One region of the Paenibacillus sp. B-A-8 genome, then DNA from elsewhere that is predicted to be linked to it. Evidence: riboswitches for the same ligand, from Rfam matches in the RefSeq annotation. Region 1 holds a riboswitch; the other holds the start of a gene.
The links. A riboswitch is a leader RNA that binds a small molecule or an ion and turns the genes downstream of it on or off. The one in region 1 is predicted to bind S-adenosylmethionine.
Positions count from the first base shown of each region.

Region 2: another riboswitch for S-adenosylmethionine. It lies ahead of ACN6MV_RS26385 (methionine ABC transporter ATP-binding protein); the one in region 1 lies ahead of metA (homoserine O-acetyltransferase MetA).

Region 1 is NZ_CP183882.1:1,979,522-1,985,644, forward strand. Features, by position in the region: gene ACN6MV_RS08680 (hypothetical protein) at 1-1,140, shown strand, start outside; gene ACN6MV_RS08685 (ROK family protein) at 1,405-2,286, shown strand; gene ACN6MV_RS08690 (HRDC domain-containing protein) at 2,498-3,514, shown strand; gene corA (magnesium/cobalt transporter CorA) at 3,597-4,532, opposite strand; SAM riboswitch class I at 4,930-5,060, shown strand; gene metA (homoserine O-acetyltransferase MetA) at 5,175-6,095, shown strand.
Region 2 is NZ_CP183882.1:5,846,111-5,852,233, reverse strand. Features, by position in the region: gene ACN6MV_RS26405 (putative polysaccharide biosynthesis protein) at 1-235, shown strand, start outside; gene ACN6MV_RS26400 (thioredoxin family protein) at 314-658, shown strand; gene ACN6MV_RS26395 (COX15/CtaA family protein) at 750-1,733, shown strand; gene ACN6MV_RS26390 (Cthe_2314 family HEPN domain-containing protein) at 1,841-2,575, shown strand; SAM riboswitch class I at 2,675-2,814, shown strand; gene ACN6MV_RS26385 (methionine ABC transporter ATP-binding protein) at 2,916-3,932, shown strand; gene ACN6MV_RS26380 (methionine ABC transporter permease) at 3,932-4,591, shown strand; gene ACN6MV_RS26375 (MetQ/NlpA family ABC transporter substrate-binding protein) at 4,650-5,507, shown strand; gene ACN6MV_RS26370 (NifU family protein) at 5,664-5,912, opposite strand; gene ACN6MV_RS26365 (YuzB family protein) at 5,994-6,123, shown strand, end outside.

The DNA.
Region 1 (6,123 bases):
TGTAAAACATATACGACGAGCGGCAGCACCTCGGCTCCGTTTACACCCGGGCAAGACGTCAAAACCATTCGGACCTATATTTATAATGGGCTCGAACAAATCGCGCCGAAGTTATACAAGAATTCAATAGAAAATAACAAAGCAGATAGTTTGATCAGAAAGCTTCTCTGGACAAGTGAGCCTTACAACTATAATGTGATCCGCTGGATGGCTCATGAAGATGAGAATAAGATCTTGCAGGACTGGACGAAGGTTAAGGGTAAATTCGAACGGATCTTTACACAGCAGGCAAGCGGAGATGTCGGCTGGAAGGTAGAGAATAGCATGGCTCAAGCTTATAAGAAGGCCAGAGATACCGCAAAAAAAATGCTTAACAACAAATCTGCTTACGACACTGCCGTGTTTGCAACTGATAAACAACTGCAAGGCTATGATTATCCAATTAAATCGGGGTATTATTTTAATCCAGTTGGAACCTATACCTTTACGCTGGAGACAGTGATGTTTAAGGACACGGATAAAGACACCGTGGATCATAAGGAGCTTGTTGAAGACCTTACGAATTCATTCCGCTATGAAACTGATCTTATGTATATTAATAAGGAGAAGGATGCGGTTAATCTGCGGAATGAGCCGCTCAGCAAAAACGGTAATAACTTTGCGAGAAAGCCAGCAGCATTATCAGTAGAGAATGACACGGGTGTGAATAATGAGAAATTGCTGACGGTTGAGAAAGGCTTTACTAAAGAGGTAGAAGAAATTCCATATTCACAGGATAGAGAAAGTGATAAAGGCACCCATGAATTCTGGAAAAATATCCTGGAAGGTTACTCGCAGTCTAGCACACTGGGTAGCTTCAACAATTTCAAATACCGTGAATATGTAGGCTTGAATCAGCATATGTACAAGATCACGGAGAAGTCTACAGTAACAATTACGATTAACAAAGACAAACTCCCTGTCTATACTACAGCTGAAATGCCAGACGGTAAGTACTATGTCAAGGCTTGGCTGGCAGATGTGGAGCTGTCCAAGAGTACCAATGCCTACAAATCATTAGGCAAATTAAACGGCATTAAGCCGCTGGATCAGATTGAGGTTACGGTAAAAGGCTCCATGTTCGATGACTTGAATAACTAAAGGACAGACACCCCTCATGCAAAGTTGCATGGAGGGTGTTTTTATTAAATTGTAAGACAAATAAGTTTCACGCTATACATTATCCTTATATTTCTCGCTTAAACGCTTATCGTCCTTATAAGGATGCCGAAGGCGTTTATACTTGTTGTGATAGCGCTTCATTCGACGTATAATTAGGACTGGTGATTGCTTTTTTAAATGATATTATTCATTTTTGTATGGGTATTGTATTTACTTCTAACTAGAGAAAGGGAGATCATTGCTGTGAAGCTATTGGGAGCGATTGAAGCAGGAGGAACAAAGTTTGTATGTGGGATTGGTTATGAGGACGGTACCATTGTTGACCGAGTTAGCTTTCCGACAACTACACCGGAAGAAACGATGGGACTAGTAATAGATTATTTTAAAGAGAAGAATGTAGAAGCTTTCGGAATCGGATCTTTTGGACCCATTGATCCTGTGCTGGACAGCCCTACTTATGGTTACATAACAACGACACCAAAACCTCATTGGGGACAATATAATCTGGTAGGCACCATGGCTGAGCAATTTAACGTTCCGATCGGCTTTGACACGGATGTGAATGGTGCGGCGCTTGCAGAGAGTAAGTGGGGAGCAGCTAAAGGTCTGGACAGTTGTCTGTATATTACGGTTGGGACAGGCATTGGAGCAGGAGCGGTTGTTGGCGGCCAGATGGTCCATGGATTGTCTCACCCTGAGATGGGACATATTCTAGTTCGTAGACATCCAGAAGATACGTTTGAAGGTTACTGTCCATATCATGGCGATTGTCTTGAAGGATTAGCCGCAGGTCCGGGGATCGGCAAACGCTGGGGACAACCGGCAGGCGACCTTCCGGTGGATCATCCGGCATGGGAGATGGAAGCGCACTATCTTGCGCATGCACTCATGAATTATGTACTGATTCTGTCTCCGCAAAAAATCGTCATGGGCGGTGGTGTTATGAAGCAAAGCCACTTATTCCCGTTAATTCGTACTAAGCTGCAAGAGCTATTGAACGGTTATGTTCAGCATCCATCGCTTAATGTCGACATTAATAATTATGTTGTGTCACCAGGTCTTGGAGATAATGCTGGGCTTGCTGGAGCGATTGGACTGGCTACATTAGCTCTAGCTAGAAGCTAGTATAAAAAGACATTGACTGTTCGGTAATATATGGTATTCTAGGATCTAACAGTATAGCATTTAATGAGGAAGCACCTCTTTCACGTTTATCGTGAGAGAGGTGCTTTTTTGCGTTTCGGGGTCTACTTGAGAAAGGATTTGTTCGGTCCGAAGGAGGCACTGCCCGGGAAGTTATTGTGCTTGCTGTAAGTTGAGAAAGGTAGGGATGAATATGCAAATTGTATTTATGAACCGTTTATCCAGAATATCTGGAGTGGATCAAGAGATGTACGCCCAGCTGTGGATTGGAGAGGAAGAGGGGATCTGGAGTTTGGGCTGGCGCGATTTTTCAGGGGGGGAGAATTACATCGAGAATTTATGGTATGAAGGTGGTTCTTGGAATGAAATGCTCTGTGTATACAGGCATGAGCTAGCGGTGAAGATGGGAGATGGCTATCGACCCTTAATCGATGGGATATTCCACGAGGAGGATAGTCTTACTGGACGGAATCAGGAGCAACTGAAGCTTCAATATTACAGCGAACATCATGGGAATGAGGTTATTTATGAGGAATTATGTGCTTGGCGCCGTGGAAAAGCTTCGAGTGAACGCAAGGCGCCCTATATTCTCGCCAGTAATCGTCTGTTGCGCTTGTTAAGCACATTTCTACCGCATACGCCAGAGGAGCTGTTACAAATTCCAGGTGTAGGAGAAGGTAAGGTAGCACAGTTTGGGACCGATTGGCTGGCTATAACTACTGTGGCGGCAAGGGAGCATTCCTTTCCTCTAAATTGGGTTCACGAAGTAATTGAAGAGGAGTCTTTTGTAAATTGGCTTTATAAACAGAAAGAGGTCAAATATAAGAAGCAACTTGAACGACTGCGCTTACGGCGGATTTTACTGCAGGGGATCGAGAATGGATTGGGTTTGGAACAGCTTAAGGTGAATAGTGGAGTGAACCGGCGTGAACTGATTGAAGTGGTAGAGGAACTAGAAAGAGAAGGTTATTCCGTTGAGAAGCTGATCCATGTAGAGCTTGGTAATATGCCACAGAATGAGCAAGAAGCGGTATGGAATGCATATGTGGAGCTCGGTGATCTCTTTCTAAAACCGGTGTTAAATAAGGTTTATGGAGAGGGGTTTTCCGCTGCTGAAGGATTGGATATTTATTATGAGCGCCTGCGATTGATCCGCATTCGTTTCCGTCGAGAGCAAACGCATAAAGTGGGGATGGCAACTAGTTTTTAATTGTCCACATACCAAAAAGACGAAGGCTACCTTATACCTTACGGTTACAGGGCCTTCGTCTTGCTTATTCGTCCGATTCTTTTCATAGCCATTCCTTCTTGCGGAAAACATACAGCATCCCACAGCCTAACGTCAACATAACGCCTATAACGCCATAATAGCCGTATTTCGTATGAAGCTCGGGCATATGATCAAAGTTCATACCGTAGATTCCGGTAATTACGGTCAGAGGCATGAATATTGTTGTGATCGCAGTAAACACTCTCATAATTTCATTCGCGCGATTGGCGATACTGGATTGGTAGGCCTCTCGTAAGTTGCCCATGAGATCGCGATACGTCTCAAAGGTTTCAGATATTTTAACCGCATTTTCATAAATGTCGCTAAAATATTTCTGCAGCTGATCATCAATCAGACGGAGGTCTTTTTTATTTAGGGTATTGATTACTTCTTTTTGTGGTCCCAGCATTTTCTTCAACCATAGAATTTCACTTCGCAGACCGATAATCTCACTTAGATGAGATTTCTTGGTATGCATTAGGATATCCTCTTCAAGCTTCTCAATTCGAGCTTCAATCCGGTCGCCGACGGAAAAATAGTTATCCACGACAAGGTCAATAAGTAAGTAAAGGAACATATCTGGTTCGCTTACCTCTTGCTCCCAGAGCATAGGCTTTAGGATTCGAAGTTCATTGATCTTTTGTTTCGTTACAGTGATGATGTAATGTCTTCCAAGGAATACATTGAGCGCCCGTAGGAAAATTTCTTCATCATCAAAGCGGATGCTATTTACAACTATAAAGTAGTGGCTTTCGTATATTTCGATCTTCGGACGCTGATCCTCTTCGCTAAGGCAATCCTCAACAGCAAGATCATGTAGGTTGAACAAAGGCTGAAGCAGCTCTAAATCCTCTACATCGGCGTCAATCCAATAGAACCCTTCCGTTGGGGGTGTCAGTGTTTCATCAATTTCATCAATAGGTGTAAAAACCCCTGCATTCACCAGCCGGATTTTCATCTGATTTCACTCCTCCTATCCCCAGGTCTTCACCAGGGACTGCTAAATTAAGCACAGAGAAAAAAATCAGCTTGGCCGGCGTTACATCAATACATAGGGCCAAATGACGTTTCGAGGGCATGAAGAAGAACTGCTCCCGCCGCCGGCAAGCTGATGATTATCCTGTGTGGTTGCTCATTCTGTACACTAATTTGCGAGCTCGGGTCGCCTTCCATTCTTCTTCTCACCTCTTCTTTTCGTTCAGGTATGAAATACTTGTCTAGTATAACAACGGAGTATGCCTCTTTCAAGCAAATTTATTGTGATTTTGAGGCTTCTTCAGCATTGTATGGACTTGACGAAAAGGAGGTTCATGATTTAAAGTGAATTTTAAAGTAATTTAATTGAATACAGCTAAATCTTATCAAGAGCAGGTGGAGGGACTAGCCCTATGAAACCCGGCAACCGGCGTGTAAACGCACGGTGCTAATTCTTGCGGAACTTCTGCAGACGTCTAATCGTCTTCAGGAACATTCTGGCAGATGAGAGAGGCGCATATGACTGTAGATATGACCTTTCTCGATTTCCGAGGAAGGTCTTTTTATTGTTCAGCAAGCCGCATTGCGGCAAAACAACTAAATTCAGCTAAGGAGTGGAAAGACAATGCCAATTAAAATTCCCGACAGTTTACCGGCGAAAGAAGTACTATCCGGAGAAAATATTTTTGTGATGGACGAAAGTCAGGCTTTCCATCAGGATATCCGTCCACTACGGATTGCTATTCTGAACCTCATGCCGACTAAAGAGACGACAGAGACTCAATTGCTGCGTTTAATTGGAAATTCGCCACTACAAGTTGATGTTACGCTATTGCATCCACGATCCCATATTTCCAAAAATACTTCTGCTGAACATTTGAAGAGCTTTTACAAAACCTTTGACGAGATCAGTCACCGCCGTTTGGATGGCCTAATCGTTACAGGTGCTCCTGTAGAGCAAATGGAGTTCGAGGAAGTATCGTATTGGGAAGAGCTGAAAGAGATTTTTGAATGGAGCAAGGATAATGTGACCTCAACCATGCATATTTGTTGGGCGGCACAGGCAGGCTTATATCATCATTTTGGTGTTCGTAAAGTGGCATTGCCTGAGAAATGCTTTGGCGTCTTCGCTCATACGATAAATCAAAATAACATTAAATTGTTGCGCGGCTTTGACGAGGTATTCCATGTACCACACTCCCGTCATACCGACGTCTCCCGTGAAGATATTGAGAATAATCCAGATCTGCAGATTCTGGCTGAATCCGAAGAAGCTGGTATGTATCTAGTGGCTACAAATGACGGTAAACAAATATTTGTGACCGGACATTCCGAATATGATCCTCTATCCTTGAAATGGGAATATGACCGTGATGTGACTAGAGGGATGGAGATGGCTTTGCCAAAACATTACTTCCCTAAAGATGATCCTGAACGTACACCTCCAGCAGTATGGCGTGCGCATGCCAATTTATTATTCTCTAACTGGCTCAATTACTATGTATATCAAGAAACGCCTTATGATATCGACCCGATTGTTTATTAATAACAGCGCTACAATATAAATTAGGAGG
Region 2 (6,123 bases), 3.0 Mb from region 1:
TGGTTTTGGTTTGAACCAAGCTGGAATTCTGTTAACGGATCTAATGCCTGCACGTCTGGCGTTTCTGATCACTTGTCTTGTTGTAGGGGCTGCAGTTGTTGTTATTTACCTGGTATTGCTAATTGTACTGGGCGTGCTTACTAAACAGGAAATCTCCAGTTATCCGCGTGCACTGCAAAAATTGTTGAATCCGCTGATGAAATTACAGCCTGCGCGTGTTCGTATGAGAGAATAGGTTTGACTTCTGCATGACATTTTGCTTCACTTAAAGAATAGAAATTTGACAGATATGGAAGAAAGGACGGAACAAACTATGGACAAAATAAGTTCTCCTGGTGAATTTCAGGTAGCCATTCAATCTCCACGCTTAACAGTAGCCATCTTCAAGGCGGACTGGTGCTCGGATTGTAAGTTTATCGATCCTTTTATCCCTGAGGTAGAGCAAGCCTATGCAGATCGTTTAACGCTGGTTGAGGTTGACGTTGATGCTGTAGGTGATGTTAGTCAGGAACAAAATATTATGGGGATTCCAAGCTTCGTCGCGTATTCCGATGGACGTGAATTGGTTAGATTCGTTAATAAATTACGTAAATCCCGCGAGGAAATTGAGAATTTCCTGGATAAAGCGGTTCAAGTGCATCAAAGTCTTCAACAGTAATTCCGGAAAACCACCGCTTTCGCCTGTTTGAGCAAAAGCGGTGGTTTTTTTAAAATGCTTCTTCATTACTAAAAACTGCGGGTGATATTTTTTGACGACAAATCAGTTGAAATGGCTTAGTTATCTTACTTGCCTTATCATGTTCCTAGCCGTACTAGGGGGAGCAGTAGTAACGAAGACTGGATCGGGATTGGAATGCGGAAATGAATGGCCGCTCTGTCATGGCAAATTAATTCCTGCTTATACTGTAGGTTCGATGATTGAATACACTCATCGTTTGTTTAGCGGATTGGCTGGTTTATTGTCACTTGCTTCGATGTTTGCTTTTTGGCGTTATGCGCGAAATCGCCGGGACTTGTTGGTCTATGCATTTATGACTTTGTTGTTTGTAATTGTACAAGGTGGTATGGGAGCGCTTGCAGTAATTAAATCCCAATCTGCTGCTGTGATGGCACTGCATATGGGTTTTTCCTTGATCGCTTTTTCTAGTTCTCTGATGCTTGCACTTGGAACAAAAAGACGGCATGAAGCAGGCGATTATGATTACGATCAAAAGATGGAGATTCAGAAGAAGCCTGTTAGCAAAGCTTTCCGCAATTTAACCTGTTTTACGGCCTTATATTCCTATGTTGTCGTTTATATTGGAGCCTTTGTTAGTCATACAGATTCACGCGGTGGATGTTCTGGCTGGCCGCTCTGCAACGGTGAATGGGTGCCTGAGCTTTCCGGGGGAGTCGGTATTGTTTTTACACACCGGATTGCGGCTTTGATCTTATTTATTCTTACCGCGGTGCTTGGACATTTAGCTTTTTGGAAACATAAGGATTACCCCGAGCTAAGAGCTCTTGGCGTAGCGGCTGTTCTGCTGTGCTTGATGCAGGTATTTAGTGGAGCTGCAGTTGTTTACACATTAGATAATGAAAGATTGTACATATTTGCCGCTTTGGCTCATATTTTGTTGATTGCTTGTTTGTTTGGTGTTTTATGTTATATGAGCGTAAGAGTCTGGCAGCTGAGTAGCGCGAGAAATGTCGTTGTTGAAAAAAATCCAACGAACCCAATGACACCGTTGTAACCCCTTGGTAGAAAGTTCCCTTCGCGGATAGAGTCGCTTTACCTGCGGAATAATAAAGTGGAAATCGGTATATCGTGGTGCTGGACAAAACTTTAGGAGGACTGGATATGCTGCGGGTTATACTTGGAGAGCCGCCTCGAAAGAACAGCGGTGTATTGGCTGATGCGATGGAGAATATGGCCACTTTTGCAGCTTTACTGCGCAAGGAAATGAACGCCCATGAGGATAATGACCACGAATACCGCAAGCTGGAGATTTGGACACGTGGGTTGATCTCCTCATTGGATGAATTGGAGCAAAGCTGGTTCGCTGCAGCTTTTTACCGAAAATCGGTAATCGCCGGTTATATGGATGATATGTCACCAGTGGAACAAGGCGATTATGCGCGGTATGTTTATTTTTATAAAGATGGATTTATTCGTGTGTTCTCTCTTCTGGACAAGCTTGGAACGGTGCTGAATCATTTCTATGACCTCAAAACTTCCAAATTAAAAACGCACTTTTCTTATTTTACAGTGCTGCGTCAACTTCAACTATTGAATGTGCATCCAGCATTAGCGGATCAATTGGAACAGATCAAGAACTCTTATCGTGATCCACTGGAGAATCTACGCAAGCGCAGAAATGCTGAAATTCATTATATGAATTCTGAAATGCAGGATGATTTATGGCAGCGACATCAAGGCTTGCATGACAAAATTCAGCTTGAGGATTTAGATAGCCATCTAGAGGATTTAAAGCAATCCCTCGAAATGAACTGTAAGACGTTAATCGCAGCATATAGCTACAGCAATGAGCAGTTGCGTAAGGAAATAAGCAAGCCAAATCGGGTAAAATCATAAGCGTTCAATATATTTCCTTTTGACAAAAAACAAGAAACTTACTATACTTATGCTTGCATTAAAGTCTATACAAATTCAAACATAAATTTCATACTCTATATCTTATCGAGAGTGGCGGAGGGATAGGCCCGATGAAGCCCGGCAACCGATTTGTATACAGCGCGATAAGCGTTATGTACAAATGTCATGGTGCTAATTCCTACAATGACGCAAGGCTTGTGGTCGTTGGCAGATGAGAAGGCATTGTCTAAATAAACACACAGAGCCTCTTGCGATCTGCATCGATCGTCGGAGGTTTTTTTTGTATGGAATAAGTGAAATATAAAGGGGGCGATGATCGTTGATTAATCTAAAAGGAATAACAAAGGTATATGGAAAAGGCAGCCATGCGGCCACAGCACTTTCCGGATTGAATCTGTCTATCGAGAAAGGTGAAATATTCGGAGTCATTGGGCATTCAGGGGCGGGAAAAAGCACATTGATCCGTTGCATTAATTTGTTGGAGCGCCCGACAGAAGGGGAAGTCTGGGTCGATGGTATTGAACTAACTAAGCTTACCCAAGGTCAGCTGCAGGAACAGCGGCGCAAAATTGGGATGATTTTTCAACATTTCAATCTGCTATCATCTGCGACAGTGTACGATAATATTGCTTTTCCTCTGCGACTCACAGGCACTTCGAGAGCAGCTATTGATACAAAAGTAAAAGACTTGCTTGCCCTAGTAGGGCTTGAAGAACACCGGGATAAATATCCATCTCAGTTATCAGGAGGGCAAAAGCAACGGGTCGGCATCGCACGGGCACTTGCCAGCGATCCTGATGTGCTGCTATGTGACGAGGCAACCTCTGCGCTTGATCCACAAACGACAGACTCTATCCTTAAGCTATTGCTCGATATTAATAAACGGTTCCATCTGACTATTGTGCTGATCACTCACGAAATGCACGTGATTCAGAGTATCTGCGATCGTGTTGCGGTTATTCATGGTGGTGGTATCGTTGAGCAAGGTAAAGTTACGGAGGTATTCTTAAAGCCGCAGCATGAAGTTACTCGCGATTTCATCCGTAGTGAGTCACAGAATGAGGGACCCCTTCGTACGGCGCTTGACGCTGCTGCTGGGGACAACTCTCAGGCCGTCAAAATTACTTTTTTCGGAGAAAAGACCTACGGCTCCGCACTTTCCAATGTAGTACGAGAAACAGGTGTTAGCTTTGCCATTTTGCACGGCACCATTTCAACGATTAAAGACGTACCTTATGGACAAATGATTGTAAGGTTCGAGGGTCCAGCTGAAGCGATTGCTGTGACAATAGCCGAACTAACCGCTCAAGGTCTTGAAGTGGAGGTGATTTCGTAATGAATTTCGCAGACTTAAACTGGCAAGAAATGATGGATGCTACGGTTGCTACCTTGCAAATGTTAATATTTTCCGGAATGTTCACAATTATTCTTGGTTTACCACTCGGAATTCTATTGTATTTATGGGGAAGATCGAATAGTATAGTAATCAGAGTAATTTACTCGGTCTTATCATTCGTTGTAAACATCTTACGATCCGTACCGTTTATCATTTTGATGGTAGCATTAATTCCATTTAGCAAAGCCGTTGTTGGAACTTCTATCGGAGTACTCGGTACGATCCCACCGCTGGTAATTGGTGCAGCTCCATTCTTTGCTCGCTTGGTGGAAACGGCGTTAAGAGAAGTAGATCGCGGAGTAATCGAAGCGGCGCAAGGGATGGGAGCATCTACGAATCAGATCGTTTCGCGCGTTCTTTTGCCAGAGGCTCGTCCAGGTCTGCTCGCTGGAGTTACGATCACACTGGTCACACTGGTTTCCTATACGGCAATGTCTGGGATGGTAGGCGGCGGTGGTCTAGGGGATCTAGCAATCCGTTACGGATATTACCGTTATGAGAAGGAAGTTATGATTATCTCAGTAGTCTTGATGGTCATACTGGTGCAATTGCTACAAATGGCCGGTGATCGGCTAGTACGACATTTCACACGGAAATAAGGTACGTCCATATATAGCCTTATTCATACAAATACCAAGGATAAGAGGGGGATTTAAAATGAAAAAATTACTACTTACTTTTTTTAGTCTGACACTGGTTGTGGTGCTGGCTGCTTGCGGCAATAACAATAATGCTTCTAACTCGGCTGCCACTAGTGCGCCAGACAACGGTGCTGCAAATGGATCAACTACAGAACCAGTGAAATTGGTGGTCGGTGCTTCACCTGTTCCACACGCAGAGATTCTAAAAGCTATTGCTCCATTGCTTGAAGCTCAAGGAATTACTTTGGAAATCAAAGAATTTACTGACTATGTTCAACCAAACGTTCAGCTTTCAGAGAAGAACCTGGATGCTAACTTCTTCCAACATCAGCCTTACCTAGATGACCAGAATCAAAAGAACGGTTCGGATCTAGTATCCGTAACAGCTGTTCATGTTGAACCTTTTGGTGCTTATTCCAAAAAAATCAAATCCATCGACGAATTGGCTGATGGTGCGAAAGTTGCCATCCCGAATGATGCTACAAACGGTGGTCGTGCACTAATCCTGCTTGCCAAAAATGGACTGATTTCTTTGAAAGATGATACCAACATCACATCTACCCAAGCAGATATCACTGAAAATAAGAAAAACCTTAAAATCATCGAGCTAGATGCTGCAATGTTAGGTCGTCAATTAGATGAAGTGGATCTTGCATTGATTAACACTAACTATGCTTTGGAAGCTGATCTGGTTCCTACTAAAGATGCTTTGTTCATCGAGGGTACGGATTCCCCTTATGCTAACATCCTCGTAGCTCGTCCTGATAATAAAGATTCCGATGCAATCAAAAAGCTTGCCGCTGCACTGAATTCTCCAGAAGCGAAAGCGTTCATTGAAGAGCAGTACAAAGGCTCGATCATTCCAGCATTTTAAGACAGAGAGCTAGCTTACTCTCTAATTACAGCATAAAACCCGCTGCCTAATGGCATGCGGGTTTTATGCTGTATGTTGTAGGAGAAGGGTAAATCCACTATAATAAGAAAATCCCGATCTCCTGAAGAGGAAGATCGGGAATGATATTGAATGGGATTAGAATACTTGCATAACTTCTTGTACGCCTTCTACTTCTTCAAGAAGAGCGCGTTCAATCCCGGCTTTCAAGGTGATCGTGGAGCTTGGGCAGCTGCCGCAGGCACCCATAAGTTTCAACTTAACGATGCCGTCTTCTACATCAACTAGTTCAACGTCGCCGCCATCGCGTTGTAGGAACGGACGAAGCTTATCCAGCACTTCCAATACTTCATCATACATTTCGGTGCTTTGTGCATTCTCACTCATTTCTCAATCACTCCTTTCGTAAGTTCATTATAGTACAAAAAGTTAAAAAATAAAATGGTTAGGCGGAACAGGGAGATCATCATGAGACCAATTATTGAATTTTGTGCCAGTAACATGGGTCACGGAACAGACAAACTAATGCATAAGCTGGAGGAAAATCCCGATTACGATGTAATCGAATACGGATGCCTGAACAATTGTGGGGAATGTT